DNA from 3 places in the Verrucosispora sp. CNZ293 genome. Region 1 is predicted to be linked to each of the others. Evidence: riboswitches for the same ligand, from Rfam matches in the RefSeq annotation. Region 1 holds a riboswitch; each other region holds the start of a gene.

What was found. A riboswitch is a leader RNA that binds a small molecule or an ion and turns the genes downstream of it on or off. The one in region 1 is predicted to bind cyclic di-AMP.
Region 2: it holds a riboswitch for cyclic di-AMP, as region 1 does, so the genes downstream of both, CLT74_RS29025 (VldE C-terminal domain-containing protein) here and CLT74_RS19460 (VldE C-terminal domain-containing protein) in region 1, are expected to answer to the same signal.
Region 3: it holds a riboswitch for cyclic di-AMP, as region 1 does, so the genes downstream of both, CLT74_RS12580 (C39 family peptidase) here and CLT74_RS19460 (VldE C-terminal domain-containing protein) in region 1, are expected to answer to the same signal.

Annotation. Positions count from the first base shown of each region.
Region 1 is NZ_PEFR01000001.1:4,284,767-4,290,030, reverse strand. Features, by position in the region: gene CLT74_RS19480 (hypothetical protein) at 151-939, opposite strand; gene CLT74_RS19475 (hypothetical protein) at 1,174-1,569, opposite strand; gene CLT74_RS19470 (MarR family winged helix-turn-helix transcriptional regulator) at 1,667-2,002, opposite strand; gene CLT74_RS19465 (carbonic anhydrase) at 2,205-2,903, shown strand; gene CLT74_RS19460 (VldE C-terminal domain-containing protein) at 2,962-3,978, opposite strand; cyclic di-AMP (ydaO/yuaA leader) riboswitch at 3,983-4,113, opposite strand; gene CLT74_RS19455 (YibE/F family protein) at 4,280-5,264, opposite strand, start outside.
Region 2 is NZ_PEFR01000001.1:6,353,831-6,359,094, reverse strand. Features, by position in the region: gene CLT74_RS29035 (AAA family ATPase) at 1-1,734, shown strand, start outside; gene CLT74_RS29030 (cation diffusion facilitator family transporter) at 1,816-2,733, shown strand; cyclic di-AMP (ydaO/yuaA leader) riboswitch at 2,885-3,016, shown strand; gene CLT74_RS29025 (VldE C-terminal domain-containing protein) at 3,021-4,124, shown strand; gene CLT74_RS29020 (PfkB family carbohydrate kinase) at 4,342-5,264, shown strand, end outside.
Region 3 is NZ_PEFR01000001.1:2,772,467-2,777,730, forward strand. Features, by position in the region: partial or broken gene CLT74_RS12570 (helix-turn-helix domain-containing protein) at 1-604, shown strand, start outside; gene CLT74_RS12575 (DUF397 domain-containing protein) at 601-795, shown strand; gene CLT74_RS12580 (C39 family peptidase) at 913-1,812, opposite strand; cyclic di-AMP (ydaO/yuaA leader) riboswitch at 2,035-2,175, opposite strand; gene CLT74_RS12585 (hypothetical protein) at 2,453-3,211, opposite strand; gene CLT74_RS12590 (hypothetical protein) at 3,442-3,849, opposite strand; gene CLT74_RS12595 (acyltransferase family protein) at 3,969-5,246, opposite strand.

The sequences.
Region 1 (5,264 bases):
GACGTCCTCCCGACACCGATTCCACGCCAGGGCCTGGCCGAAGTCCCGACCGACGGTGGCCTGCGCACCGCCTCGGCCCGACGAGGACTTCGACACCGACCCTAGTTGCCGGAGGTCGAGGCGGGGAGCGTTCGGCTCGCGAGACCCGGCTCAGTACGCGGCGACCGGTGCCGGCCCGACGACCACCGCCGGAATCTCCCGGGTCTGCTCGGCGGTACCCGGCGTGGTCAGTGGCAGGACGAACTCGCGCTCCTCGGTCACCGGCAACAGCGCGCAGACCGCCTCCTCCCGCAGGCTGCGGGCCGCCGCGGCGGCGAGTTCCGCAGCGCGCCAGGTGGTCTGCTCCCGTTCCCGAGCCGTCCGTTGCCGGGCCAGCAGGTGGTCGCGTACCGCTCGGCGCAGCATCAACTCCTGCTCGACCGGGTGCAACCTGGGGTCCCAGCCACGATGCGCGAAAACGTCGCTGAGCTGCTCCACGGACAGTTCCCGCCGCCAGTACGCGTCCAGGGCGGCCCGGTGCAGCCAGCGCTCCCGGTCGGCGTACTCGGCGGGAGTGCGGCTGGTCTGCGGCAGTGGCATGCAGGCGGCACCGGAGAGCCGACGCACGTCCGCCTCGGCCGCCTCGTACGCCCGCCACGCCTGCTCGGCCTCGTCCTGCGCGGCCAGCCACTCGTCGCGGCGGTGCCGGGCCGTGGCGTCGGCCCGGTCCGCGGCGACCGTCACCTCTTCGGCCCAGCGTTCCTGGTCACGTCGATGCTCGGAGTGTTCGGACCGGCTCGGCAGCGCGGCCTCGCGGATGCGGGTGCCGGCGTCGAAGCGGAAGAGCCGGGGTCGCAGCAGCAGGCCGGCGACGGCGAGCGTCACCACGCCGAGCAGCCCCAGCCAGATGGCGGCGGCGCGGGGCGCGTCGAGCAGGACGGAGGAGAGGGCGGTACGCATCATCAACACCTCGCGGTCGGGATGAGTCGTCGACTGTGGTGGACGCAGGTGACGGCTGGGTGGCGGGCGGCTCGGTGCGCGCTGTCAGGTCGGCTGGATCGGGATCGCCTGGCGGTCCCGGGACCACCTGCCAAGGCACCGACGGGGTGCGGTCGGTCGGCCGTCGGGCCGCCGCTGGCGTACCGGCCGGCGAGGGCTGCGCGTGGTTCGATCGGCCGGCCGGGCTGCCGTCGGTCAGCCGGAGGGTGGGCCGCGCCGGGTCGGCTCGCCAGCGCGGACGGCGGAAACCGCGACATGATGATCGACCCGGGCGATGCCGACCGACGCGGCCTCGGCACGTTCCGGCCGGATCTGTGCGGTGCTCGCCGACTCGCGTCGCTCCGGGCCGGCGTCGACCGCCTGGCCGGGCTCGACGACCGGCTGGACCCCCACCAGCGTGCTGGCGGGTGGGTCGATGGCGACAGTCGCGGACACCGGCGAGACGGTGGCGGACCCGGCCGGCGGATCGACCGCCACGGCCCCGCCGAGGCCGACGGCGAGCACGAGCGAGGCCAGTGCGAACCGGGTCAGCTCACGCAGTGCGCACAGCGTTGCCGGCCACAGTGGACGGGCGAAAGCTGGCGACGGCACCGGTCCAACCTATCCCGCCGTCGACGTGATCGCAGCGCGGCGATCGTCCGGGGTGGGTGAAGCGCGCCACGTGGTCCGATCGGGACGGCTGCCGGGCTCACTGGTCGGCGGTGCCGGTCACCTGCTCCTTGGTGAAGAGAGCCAGCAGGTCGCCGACCTGGTGGTCGGCCTCCGCCGGGTGGCGGAACCGCCCGGCCGGGTTGAGGGTGTACTCGTTGCGTCGGCCCACCCGGGTGCGGTGCAGGTAGCCGCCGGCTTCGAGGTCGGCGACGATCGCCTGGGCGGCACGTTCGGTGACGCCGACCTCGGTCGCGACGTCGCGCAGCCGGGCCGTGGGGTTACGGGCGATGGCGAGCAGGACGTGCGCGTGGTTCGTGAGGAAGGTCCAATTCCGCGCGTTTTCCCGTCCGTCAGTGCTCGCCATGTCCGCCATCGTATGACCTGCCGTTCGGGTGCCCGGGTGGCGCTGCCACCGGGGGTGCGGGATCGATCCGACGCAAGCGTTGGCTGATGCATGAAATGCATATCACGTATAGCTTGACGTGCGTTATGTCGCATGTGACGGTGTTGGCAGCCCGTGACCAGCGCCGGCCCGGGATGACCAGGCATTCCTCACGGAGAAGAGGTACAGCCGGATGAGTCGACCCGCAACTCCCGGTCCGCAGCCGGGGCCCGAACGCGAACTGCTCACCGCAGACCTTCCCGGCGCCCCGCAACGGGCTCTCGCCGAACTGCTCGCCGGCAACCGACGGTTCGTCACCGACACGCTGCGGCATCCCAACCAGAATGCCGGGCGGCGGGCCGCCGTCGCGGCCGAACAGCACCCCTTCGCGGTGATCGTCGGCTGCTCCGACTCCCGGCTCGCCGCCGAGATCATCTTCGATCGCGGGCTGGGTGACCTCTTCGTGGTCCGCACCGCCGGGCACACCGTCGGCCCTGAGGTGCTGGGCAGCGTGGAGTACGCCGTGGCCGTGCTGCGTACGCCGCTCGTGGTGGTGCTCGGGCACGACTCGTGCGGTGCCGTACAGGCGGCCCGCGAGGCACTCGCCACCGCCACCACGCCCCCGGGCCACCTGGGTGCCGTGGTCGACGCCGTGGTGCCCAGCCTGCGTCGGGCCCAGGAGGCTGGAGTGCAGGAACTGGACGGGATCGTGGACATCCACATCGCGCGGACCGTCGAGGCGATGCTGGAATCCTCCACGACCCTCGCGGCTGAGGTGGCCACCGGACGGTGCGCGGTGGTCGGCATGTCGTACCGGCTGGCCGCCGGTGAGGTGCGGGCGGTGGCCGCGGAACCCGCCGACCTGGCCGGCGCGCTGGCGACCGCTCCCTGACGACGAGGGCCGTCCCGCCAACCGGCGGGGACGGCCCTCGGTGCGTTGCGTCGGGCGATCAGAGCAGTGACACGTGAACGTGGTCCGTGTGGTTGGACGGACCGCTGTAGGAACTCCAGCGCTCGGTCGCCGCGAACCAGATCTGCCGATTCCAGATCACGTAGTAGACGCCCAGCCGGTCGGCGTTGCGGACCAGGAAGGCCGCCAGATTGTTGCCGTAGATCCGGGTGTCGTTGTTGTGCCACGGGCTGAAGCCGCTGTTCTGCAACGACCAGTCACAGGCCCGGCCCTTGGGGTGCTCGAACTTGTCGCCCGGGCGGAAGCAGCCGACGAACCTGTTGAAGCCGGCCCGCTTGACCTCCTTGTACATGTGCAGCGTCCGGGGCGTGATGCAGCCCGACGTGGTGGGGTCGTTCTGGCTGCACGACTCCGGCTTCCAGCCGCCGTCCGAGGCCCGGTTCGGCGCGATCCGCGCCACCGGCGAGGTGGCGTCCACCAGCCCGCCGGTCAGGCCGACACCACCGACCAGCCGGAGCGACTTCTCCGCCTCGGTCTTCTTGCGCGCCATGTCGTTGGTCAGCTTCTTCTGCTCGCGCACCTCGGCGTCGAGCGCGAGCTTGGCCTGCTCGGCGCGAATCTTGATCGCGTTGACCTCGCCCAGCTTCTTGTCGTTCACCAGGTTCAGCTCGTCGAGTGCCGAGGCCCGGTCGATGAACGAGTCCGGTGCGTTGCTCTGCAACAGCATGGCGATCGCGCCGACCCGGCCCGTCCGGTACGACTGGGTGGCGATCTGGGCGACCTGCGGGGAGAGCGCGTCCAGGTCGGCCTGCGCGGAGCGGACCTCGACCGCCAGTTTCAGCTGCCTTTTCTTGGACTTCTCCAGCTTCGCCTTGGCCTTGGAGTAGTCCCGGTTGGCCGCCTCGATCAGATCGTTGAGCATCGGCGGGTCGTCGTCGTGCTCCGCCGGCTTGGGGTTGTTCGGCGCGGCCATAGCCGGCATCGGACCGGCGAATACCGCGAACGCGGCGAACACGGCCACCACGGGTGTCAACCAGCGGCGTAGGGGTGCCGTCACTGTTTTCCCTTCCATCGACCGCCGACCGGGTTAGCTGACGGGTTCGGGACGGAAGTGGCCCCTACCGCTTTCGCGGATTCACCCCACGTACCTGGGTTCCCGGCTCGCCTGACGGCGATTGGGCGGTGGCACCGCTGGCGCCGCTGCGCGCCTCCGGCGGTGACCGGCAGTGAGGTTACCCGACAGTCCATCTGTGCTTCTACGCCCCGAACCCGACGAGATGCGTCATTTCGTAATCGCTTTGAGTGACCAGCGACACGGTTTCGAGCCGCATCGGCAGGGGCGGTCACACTGAGGAGTGTCACCATGTGGTGTCCGTGCTCCTGTCCGGGTCGGGCCACCCCGAAGGGGTGGCGGGGGACGTGTTTCGAGTGGGTGGTGCGCTGAGGGCGCGGAGCGCCTCGGCCCGGTCCGTCGCCGGCCGGGGAACTACGGGGGCGGGCTCACCGGTGGGGGTGCCGGCGTCGCCGCGCCCGGCGGTGCTGACCAGCGCGGCGAGCGCGGTGGTCAGCGGCACCGCGGCGATCAGCCCGAGCGTGGCGACCACGCTTCGGACGATCTCCGTGGTGAGAAACTCACTGGTCAGGATCTGGCCCAGCGCGCGGGAGTCCGCGGTCAGCAGGAGCAGCAGCGGCAGCGAGGCGCCGGCGTACGCCAGCACGATGGTGTTGACCACCGAGGCGATGTGGGCCCGCCCGACCCGGGTGGCCGAGCGGTACAGCTCCCGGCGGGAAAAGTTCGGGTTGGCATGGCGCAGCTCGTTGACCGCGGCGGCCTGGGTGACCGTGACGTCGTCGAGCACCCCCAGCGAGCCGATGATGATGCCGGCCAGCAGCAGGCCGTGCAGGTCGACGTCGGCGCGGAACATGGACAGGGTGGTGGCGTCCTCGCTGCCGAATCCGGTCAGGTGGGTGGCCCCGGTCGCGGCCAGCCCGAGCAGCCCGGTCAGCACCAGACTGGCCAGCGTGCCGAGCACGGCCACCGAGGTCTGGGCGGATATGCCGTGGGTCAGGTACAGCACCACAAACATGATCAACGAGGCGCCGACGATGGCGACCACGAGAGGCGGCCGGCCGGCGCTGATGCCGGGCAGCACGAAGGTCAGCAGGATGGCGAAGCTGGCGGCCAGGCCGCCCAGCGCCGCCAGGCCCCGCAACCGCCCGAACGCGACGATGGCGGCGGCGAAGAGCACGGCCAGCCAGACCAGCGGCTTGCCGCGCTGGTGCTCGGCGATGTTGTAGGTGCTGACCGAGGGGTCCTCGGGGTCGGTGAGCGAGACCAGGATG
Region 2 (5,264 bases), 2.1 Mb from region 1:
GTCCGGCGTCGCACCATCCAGTCCAGCGGTGAGCGGGTCACCCGGATCGAGGACGACCTGCTGGACCCGGACGCCGCCCCACCGGACATGCCGGTGGTCGGCGACGGCGCGCTGCTGGCCACGCTGTCCCGGACCACCGGTCGCGGCATGCGGGACATCGTGGCCACCATCCAGCGCGAGCAGGACGAGGCGATCCGCTCCCCCGGCTCGGGGGTGACCCTCGTCTCCGGCGGCCCGGGCACCGGCAAGACGGCTGTGGCGCTGCATCGCGCGGCGTACCTGCTCTACGCCGACCGCAGCCGGTACGCAGGCGGCGGCATCCTGGTGATCGGCCCGTCCTCGGTGTTCGTCGAGTACATCGCCTCGGTGCTGCCGTCGTTGGGTGAGGACACCGCCACCCTGCGCTCGCTGGGCAGCCTCTTCCCCGGGGTGATGGCCACCCGCACCGACCCGCCCGAGGTGGCGGCGATCAAGGGTTCACTGCGGATGCGCCGGGTGCTGGAGCGGGCGGCCCGGGACGCGGTGCCCGACTCCCCCACCGAGCTGCGCCTGCTGTACCGGGGCACGCTGCTGCGGCTGGAGCGGGCCGAGCTGGACGCCATCCGGGACCGCGCGTTGCCGCGTGGCGCCCGTCGCAACGAGGTGCGTCGGGCCGGCTTCGACGGCGTGCTCGCCGCCCTCTGGTCGCAGGCCCGCCGGCTCGGCATCACCGGGCTGCCCGAGCAGCGCGCCTTCGAGGACGAGCTGATCGACCGGACGGACTTCCGCGACTTCCTCAAGGCGTGGTGGCCACGGCTGCATCCGCGGCACGTGCTCGCCTGGCTGGCCGATCCGCGGCGGCTGCGCCGGTACGGCGGGGGCCTGCTCTCCGGCACCGAGATCCGGCTGCTCGGCGCGGCGTACCAGGGGTCGGAGAGCCTGTCCGTCGCCGACGTCGCGCTGCTCGACGAGTTGGACGCGCTGCTCGGCAAGCCGGTGCGCCCCGCCCGACGGAAGCGGGATCCGTTCCAACTGGCCGGCGGGGTACGTGAGCTGAGCACCTTCACCGACCGGCAGCGGGCCGCCCGGCAGGCGGCCCGGGAACGCCCGGAGGACTACCGGGACTACGCCCACCTGGTGGTCGACGAGTCCCAGGACGTCTCACCGATGCAGTGGCGGATGGTCGGCCGGCACGGGCGGCTGGCCTCCTGGACGGTGGTGGGTGACCCGGCGCAGACCGCGTGGACGGGGGATCCGCAGGAGTTGGCGCGGGCCCGCGATCAGGCGCTCGGCCGCCGTCGTCGGCACCGGTTCACCCTCACCACGAACTACCGCAACTCGGCGGAGATCTTCGCGGTGGCGGCGGCCGAGATCCGGCGGGCGTACCCCGATCTCGCGTTGCCAACCGCGGTCCGTTCCACAGGCGTCGATCCGGTCCAGCTCGTGGTGCCGGCTCCGGAGCTGGAGACCACAGTCGTCACGGCCGCCAGCGCCCTGCTCGGTGAGGTGGAGGGCACCGTCGGCGTGATCACCCCGGTGCCCCGCCGGGACCAGGTCGCGGCCTGGCTCGGGGCGATCGGCGGGGAGCGGTTGCAGGTGGTGACCAGCCTGGAGGCCAAGGGCATGGAGTACGACGGGGTGGTGCTTGTCGCCCCGGGTGAGATCCGGGCGGAGCCGGGCTCCGGCGTGCGAACCCTCTATGTCGCGCTGTCCCGGGCCACCCAGCGGCTGACCACCATCGACCCGACCGGTTGAGACCGCGAGCCCGACGATTGCACTCATAGCGATGTTGGCATAGATCCGTCCCCGGCGCGACGGACGACGGAAGGTGTCTGGGTGGGCGCCGGCCATGACCACCACCACGCTGCGGTGTCGACCGCCGCGCGCCGCCACTCCGGCCGACTGTGGGCAGCGTTCGCCCTGCTCAGCATGCTGATGGTGATCGAGGCAGTGACCGCGTTGCGGACCGGTTCGCTGGCCCTGCTCTCCGACGCCGGACACATGTTCACCGATGTGCTGGGCATCGGGATGGCCCTCGCGGCGGTCGCCGCCACCCGCCGGGCCGACACCGACCCGCAACGCACCTTCGGGCTCTACCGGCTGGAGGTGCTCGCCGCCCTGGCCAATGCGGTGCTGCTCTCCGGGGTGGCGGTGTACGTGCTGGTCGAGGCGGTACGCCGGTTCGGCGATCCACCCGAGGTGCTCGCCGGCCCGGTGCTGGTGGTGGCGACGCTCGGCCTGGTCGCCAACATCGCCGCGTTCGCCCTGCTGCGACCGGGGGCGCGGGAGAGCATCAACCTGCGCGGGGCGTACCTGGAGGTGCTTGCCGACCTGCTCGGCTCACTGGGCGTGATAGCGGCCGCCCTGCTGATCGCGGCGACCGACTGGTGGTGGGCCGACCCGCTGGTGGCGGTCGTGATCGCCACCTTCATCCTGCCCCGGACCTGGCGCCTGGGGCGGGCGGCGGTACGCATCCTGGTCCAGGCCGCGCCGGAACACCTTCAGGTCACCGCGGTGCACGACCGGCTGGCCGCGGTGCCCGGTGTGGCCGGCGTGCACGACCTGCACGTCTGGACCTTGACCTCCGGGATGGAGGTCGCCTCGGCGCACCTGACCGTGGCCTCCGGCGCCGACGTCGGTGCCGTGCTGGCGGCAGCCCGCTCGGCGCTGCACGAGGACTTCCAGATCGAGCACGCGACCCTCCAGATCGAGCCGCGATCGGATCCGGGGGGCTGCGGGGCGACGCAGTGGTGACCGGACAATCAGCCGAAAAGGGCTTTTGTCTGCTTTTGGTCTGGTCTACTAGTCAACAACTGAACACCAGGAGTAACAGCAGCTGCACCGGTCACATGGGCACCGGTAGGCTCGGACCCGGCCTCCGCCAGGCGGCACCCACCGGTGCCGGCGGCGGCCGCCGCCTAATCGCCCGCCAGGGCGAACCGGGGAACCATGTTCCTGGGGTGTATCCGCGTCAGCGGTAGGGATCTTCCGTCCCGAACCCGTCAGCTAACCCGGTCGGCGGCTGACGGAAGGACATGTGCATGCCAGCAGTGGCAACGGTAAGACCGGCCGCCCGTACGGCGGCCCTGATCGCCGCCGCGCTCGCCCTCACCCTCGGCGTCGCGCTGGCCCCCTTCACCCCAGCCGCAGCGGCACCGCAGTCGCTGCGGGCGGCGGCTCCGGGCGATGTGGACGACGAGGGTGGCACCCCGGCACTCCGGGCCCAACTGGAGGCCGCCAGCAAGGGCTACCTCGACGCCAAGACCGCGCTCGACCGCTCGGTGAAGCGGCAGAAGCAGCTCGCCAAGCAGCTCAAGACGACCGAGAGCCAGGTCGCCGAGCGCGGCACCAAGGTCGCCGAGATCGCCGCGCAGGCGTACCGCACCGGGCGGCTGGGCGCCGCGTCGGCGCTGCTCCACAGCGGGTCGCCGGCCGGCTTCATGGACCGGGCGGCGGCACTGGACGCGGTGGCCGCCAACGAGGACCGCGCGCTGCGCGAGCTTCAGACCGCCCGGGACGAGGTGAGCACCACCAAGCAGGCCCTGGACGCGGAGATCCAGGAGCAGCGCAAGCAGGTGGCCGTGATGGCCAAGCGCAAGGACCAGGCCGAGCGGGCGCTGACCGTCGCCATCGAACGGGACGAGGCGGCCGAGCGGGCCGAGGCCGCCGAGCGGGCCACCCGGTCACCGTCGCGCAGCGGCGGGTCGAGCCCCACCGCCAAGCCCGCACCCCGAAACTCCGACGGGTCATGGCCCTCGGAGTCGTGCAGCGTGAACGACCCCACGCCGGCCAACGGCTGCATCACCCCGCGCACCCTGCACGCGCTCAAGCAGGCCAAGTCGGCCGGCTTCACCCGGTACGTCTCCTGCTACCGCTCCGGTGGCTCCGGTGAGCACCCGAAGGGTCGGGCCTGCGACTTCGCGGCACAGAAGAACGGCTTCGGCGGGGACGCCACGGGTGGCGACCGGACCTACGGCAACAACCTGGCGGCGTACTTCGTGAACAATGCCGACCGGCTCGCCGTGCTCTACGTGATCTGGTACAGGCAGATCTGGCTGCCCAGCAGCGGCTGGAAGTCGTACAGCGGCGCTCGGGGTGACCCGTCCAGCGACCACACCAACCACGTGCACCTGTCGGTGTACTGAGTTCATCGTCGCGCCGGGTGAACCGCTCTTCACGAGCGGTTCACCCGGCGTCGCGTTTCACCGTCCGTCGGCGGGGCACCGTCCGGTCGACGCGCGCCGAGGCGTCCCCTTGGCTACGGTCTTACCAGGAGGCGGATATTTGTCCGCTAACGGGAGGAACGCGAATGAACGAGCGTATCGCCAGGATCAGCGACGCCACCGACAGCGGGGTGCGGCCATGACCGCCCACGTGATGATCTTCGCACCGACCCCGCTGTTGACGGTCACCATCGATCAACCGAGTGATTCGCCCGAGCTGCATCTGCACCCGGGCGGGCAGGGGGTGTGGCAGGCCCGGATGGTGCTCTCACTCGGCGTCGACGTGGTGCTCTGCGCGGCGCTCGGCGGTGAGGTCGGGCAGGTTCTGGAACCGTTGCTGGTCAGCGAGGGGGTCGACCTCAAGGTGGTGGCTCGTGACTCCGGTGGCACCGGCGGGTACGTGCACGACCGCCGCGAGGGCACCCGTCAGGAGATCGTCGACGTGACCGGCCAGCCGTTGAGCCGGCACGAACTCGACGAGTTGTACAACCTCGCGCTCGGCGAGGGACTGCGCGCGGCGGTGAGCGTGTTGAGCGGGCCGAACTATCCGTCACTGGTTCCCGCCGACCTCTACCGGCGCTTTGCCGCCGACCTCGGCGCCAACGGCGGCCGGGTGGTGGTGGACCTCTGCGGCGAGCACCTCACCGCCGTCCTGGAGAGCGGGGTCTTCTTCCTCAAGGTCAGCCACGAGGAACTGCTCGCCGACGGCCGGGCGGAAGGCGACGACGAGGAGCAGCTCACCCGCGCGATGTACGACCTGCACGCCTCGGGCGCCGAGAACGTCGTGGTCAGCCGGGCCGACAAACCGGCGTTGGCGCTCGTCGACGGCGAGGTGTTCGAGGTGCTGATGCCGCGACTGGAAGCGGCCGACCCGCGTGGGGCCGGTGACTCGATGACCGCGGGTGTGGCCGCCGTGGTGGCCCAGGGTGGCGATATCCGCACCGCGATCCGTACCGGCGCGGCGGCCGGCGCGCTGAACGTCACCCGACACGGTCTCGGCACCGGTCGCCTCGACTCGATAAACGGTCTGGTCGACCGGGTCCGGCTGGAACCGGCGGGCAG
Region 3 (5,264 bases), 1.5 Mb from region 1:
CGAGGAGTTGCTGCGCACGGCGGAGGTGCTGCGCCAACCCTCGTGGTTCCTGCCCTACCTGGAGGCCGAGCGCAACGCCCGGCAGCTCCGCTGCTACCAGCCGACGCTGGTGCCGGGCCTGCTCCAGACCGAGCGGTACGCCCGCGCGGTGATCCGGACCGACGCCGCCCTGACCGAGGCGGGGGTGGAGCGGCGGCTGGCCAACCGGATGGCCCGGCAGGCGGTGCTGGAGCAGGACGACCCGCCGCAACTCGTCGCGGTGGTCGACGAGGCGGTGCTGCGGCGGGTCGACGAGGAGCTCAAGGACGTGCTTGTCGAGCAGGTGCATCACCTCATGGAGCTGGCCACGCGGCCCAACATCAGCGTCCACCTGGTGCCCACCGGCGTCGCCATGCACATCGGACTGACCGGTCCCTTCACCCTGGCGAGGGGCGCGGACGGCGGCTGGGTGGCTAATCTCGAAACTCAACTTGGCGGCGTTCTCGCCGACAAGGACGACGACCTGAGCACCCTGCTGTCCCGGTGGGAGGCGGTGCGCAACGAGGCACTGTCCGGCCGCCAGTCGATCGAGCTGATGAAGGATGTGGTGAAGCCGTGGATCTGAACGGTGCGACGTGGCGCAAGTCCACCCGCAGCGGCGCTGGCGGCGGCGACTGTGTGGAGGTCGCCGACAACCTGACGGGCATCGTGCTGGTCCGCGACACCAAGGATCGCGACGGCGGCACGCTGGCCTTCACCCCGGCGGCCTGGGCGAGCTTCGTCGGCCTGGCGAAGCAGCACGCCCCGCACGCCTGACGAACCCCGAGCCACGTCGACCTGACGACACAGCACGACCCGCCGCCTGACGTACCCGACACGGAAGCCCTCGGCCAGCAAGGCCGAGGGCTTCCGTTCGCCGTGGGACCGGCGTGATCAGGCCGAGTAGCCGCGGGTGGCGGCCCAGTTGGCGAGATCGATGGTGCTGAGCCAGTACGACGGGTACGAGGCGTCGGCCGAGTCGGCGATCTTCACCAGCCGGCCGGAGTCCTGGTAGCCGACCACCGCGATGTAGTGCCCGCCGGGGAAGGAGTGCCAGCGACCGTCGGTGTCGGTGACGGTGCCGGCGACGTTCACCACGACGCCCCGTCCGTCGGTGACGGCGGCGACGACGTCCGCCTGGAGCTGGTCCATCTGGGCCGGGGTGGCCGCACCGCCACGGATCATCGTGGTCTCGTACGGGTCGCCCTTGACGACGGCGTTGAGGACGCGGGTGGTGTCCTCGGCCGAGTTGGTGCCGGCGAAGGTGGTGCCGAGCTGGCTGGCCAGGGCGTCCTGGCTACGCGTGACACCGGCGGCGCTGAGCGCGTTGCGTACCGCGGCGGGACCGCAGTAGTAGCCGTTGATCTGGGCCTGGTGGTCGTACCCGAGGACCTTCGACGCGGGCGGCTTCGGTGCCGCCTTCTTGGTTGTCAGGTCCGGGTCCGGAGTGGCCGAGCTGGGCTTCGGCGACGTCGCGGCGGCGGCGCGGGCCGGTGCCGGGCTGGCCGGTGCGGCACTGCTGGGCGCGGCACTGCTGGGCGCGGCACTGCTGGGCGCGGCGGTCGACGGCGCGACCGCTTCCGGGCTCGGCGCCACCACGGCGTCGTCGCGTAGGTCGGCTGCGGCGGTGGTGGCCTGCGTGGGGGCCGGGGTGTTCCCGGTGCCGGCGAGCGCGGCGCCGGTGCCGGTGGCCAGGACGAGCGCGACGGCCGAGCCGGCAACGATCTGGTAAGGACGTTCGGTGACCAGCCGGCGGAGCCGGCGGGAGAGGGCGTGCTTCACGGATTCCTCCACGGGCTGAGGGGGGAACGGCACACCGGCTCCGGCGGTCAGGTCGGCGTCAGGACACCGACGACCACCCGGTGAGCGGGACAGGCCGTTCAGGGGTACGCCCGGACAACCCGGGCGGTGCGATGACCGGGGTCAGCTCGCGGCGGTCGGGCCGGCGAGGACGGGCACCGCGGTGCCGTGGAGGCGGGGGAACAGGGGGATCACGTCGAACCGCACGAGGGCTGGAACTCCTTCCGTCACCGCCGACCGGGTTAGCTGACGGATTCGGGCGGGAAGACGCCCTACCGCGGGCCGAGGCTCGCGGATTCACCCCAGTGGTGCAGTGGGTCCCCGGTTCGTGAGATCACGATTGAGCGGGTCGGTACGGCGTCGCTTCCTGCGATCGGTTACCGCACCGGACGGGCTGACACTACTGGTCGGTCACCTCGAAGCCAACCCGCCCTGAGCTGCTTAAACATGATCCAGTGCGGCGATTTTCGGGTACCTGAGAACTGTCGTCGCTCAATGGGACCGACGGCATTCCGGGCACCTTCGGGTGACAACCGGACGCCTCGCCACCAATGTCGACGGAATTTGCTGGGTAATCGTCTCAACTACGAACAGTGACCGAATTTCCGGCCGTTGTGACCCAGCTCACGGAATTTCAACCCAGCCTCGCTGGCCGCCAGCGCAGCACCGTGCCGGGCCGCCCGACGGCGATCCGCCCGGGGACGGCCCGCAGGTCCGGTCGGAGTCGCTCGGCTGCCGCGTACGCCTCGGCGGAGAGGGCGCGGGCCGCCTCGCCTGCCAGTTCCGCCGCCCGCCACAGGTCACGCTCCCGCTCGGCGGCCGACAGGTAGGCGGCCTGGCGGTTGTCGCGTACCACCCGGGCGAGAACCACCTCCTGCTCGGCCGGGTGACGCCGGGGATCCCAGCCGGACCGACGCGCCAGCACGTCGCTGAGCTGCCGTGCGGTCAGGTCACCCCGCCAGTGGGCCGCCATCGCCGCCCGGCGGAGCCAGCGCTCCCGGGCCGCGTACTCGGCAGGGGTCCGGGGGGTGCACGGGGTCGGCAGTCCGGCGACGCCGGCCAGCCGCCGGGCGACGGCCTCTGCCTGGTCGTACGCGGCCCAGGCGCGGTCCAGTTCCGCCTGGGCCAGCCGCCATGCCGTACGCCGTCGCTCGGCGTTCTGCCCGGCGCCGGCTGCCGCGACCGCCACCTCTCCCGCGTACCGACTCAGGTCGGCCTGCTCGCTTGCGGCGCGGAGCGCGTCCTCGTCGGCGGGTTTCTCCGCCGGCCCGGCCGGCTCGGGGCGGGCGACAAGCACGGTGAGTACGCCAAACGCGAGCACCAGCAGCACCGACCAGATGGCGGCGGCGCGGGGCACCTCGATCAGGAACTGGTAGAGAACTGTCTTCTCCATGTCGGCACCTCGGGGAGATCGGTACGGCACCGGTGGCCGTACCGGCAGCGGATCGCGGATGGCGTTGCGCGCGGTCGCGGGTTGGGATGGGCGGTGCCGCTCGTTCTGGCCGGCACCGACGGCGCGGCGGGCGGCAACGGGCTGGCAGGTGCTCGGCACGGGGGCGGCACCGAACGGTGCGCACGCGCCCGGGACGGCCGCCAGGGGCAAGGCGTACGGCGTCGCCGGAATCAGGCGCGCGGTGGGGCGCGGGCGGCCCGGACGCCCCCGACCTGGGCGGCAGTCCACCGCGGGCCGCCCGCAGCGACGCTGCCGAGCGCCGTCAGCCCGGGCCGACCGGAGGCCGCCGGCTGCATCGCGGACACTTCGGCCTGGTCGGCGGGATCGTCGGCACCCTGCGCGGTCGGCATCACCAGGCCAACCACGTCGAGGGGTGCGGCCTGGTGCCAGCCGGCGGATGCCGGTGGTACGGAGGTCTCGACCGGTGGCACCGTAGCGGTGAGGCGGTCGATGGCCGGGTGGCCGGGCAGGTCCCAGGCGCCGAGGGTGAAGGCGGCGGCGACCGCGAGCCCGGTCAGCAGCCGCGCGGCCCAGCGCGCCAACCACCACAGAGGACGGGCCGGCGCGACGGGAAGCACCTCCCTACGCTACCGCCACAGCCGCCGGGCCGCACCGGTCATCGGGCGTGTCGCACCGCCCGGCGCGTCGCGCACGCACATCGATTCACGCAGGTCAGGCAGCCTCCAGTTGACCGTCCTCAGTGGATGGATCGGCGCTCCGCTCCCGTCGCGGAATTCGCGCCGCCACCTGTCACCCGCTGGCGCGGCAGCCCGTCCACCGGGGTCTCGGATCGCGCCGCCGCACCCGATTCCGTGGCCCGTGCCGCACCGTGCGGCGTCGTGGACGGCGCTCCACCACCCGGCGGTCCGGGTCGCGGCGGTCGGGACGGGGCCAGGCGGCGCATCATCGGCTGTTCCACGTACCGGTGCAACAGAGCGGCCAGCCCCAGGGTGAGCAGCAGAAACCCGATCACCGCGAGCGGGCCCCACCAGCCGGGCAGGCCGGTGCCCCAGTCGCCGGTCAGCCGCAGGATCGTCATGATCACGAACACGTGCACCAGGTAGAAGGCGAAGGAGACCTCGCCGAGCCAGACCATCGGGCGTGAGCGCAGCGGCGAGCGCCGTCCGTGCACGTCGGCGTCCGCCGCCGCGGCGATGACCAGGACGTACGCCACCGACAGCAGCGCCGACCAGAATTCGGCCCGGATCCACTGGGAGGCAGCCACCCAGGTCGCGACGAAGATCAGGCTGGCCAGGGGCAGCCGTGGGCCCCGCCAGCGCCCGCGCAGCATGAGTTCGGCTGCGGCCACCCCCAGCCAGAACTCCAGCGACCGGACCAGCGGAAAGACCTGGGCGAACCACCAGCGGCTCTGCTCCGGCACCAGTGTCTGACCGGGCCAGAGCGCCACGACCAGCAGCGGCACCGCGATCACCACGGCCCACAGCATCCATGGCCGGGCCTTGCGTACCGCCGGCAGCGCCAGCGGCAGGCACAGGTAGAAGAACAGCTCGCAGGAGAGCGACCAGCTCACGTTGTTGACACTGTAGAAGTAGCCGGGCCGGGGATCCCAGGCCTGCACCAGGAAGAGGTTCTCCAGCGCGGCCACCGGGTTGATCGGGTCCGCGAACCACAGCATCGCCAGCAGGGCCAACGCCCAGAGCACCAGGTGGTTCGGGTAGATCTTGGCCAACCGGCGTCGCCAGAACCGCCGCCGGGAGTCACCCGGCCGGGCCGACCAGACCAGCACGAAACCGCTGAGGATGAAGAAGAACTGCACCCCGGACAGGCCGAGGGTGAAGATGTCGCCGACCACCGCCTGCGGGCCCGGCTCGGCGATGATCCGCATCGTGCCGGCGTGGAAGCCGAAGACCAGCAACGCGGCGATCCACCGCAGTCCGGTAAGCGACGGCAGGCGGTCGGCGTCCCTCCGCCCGGTCGGGGTGGTCGCCGACGCCGCGAGGGTGGTGCTCGTCATGCCCGACTCCCGGTTCCC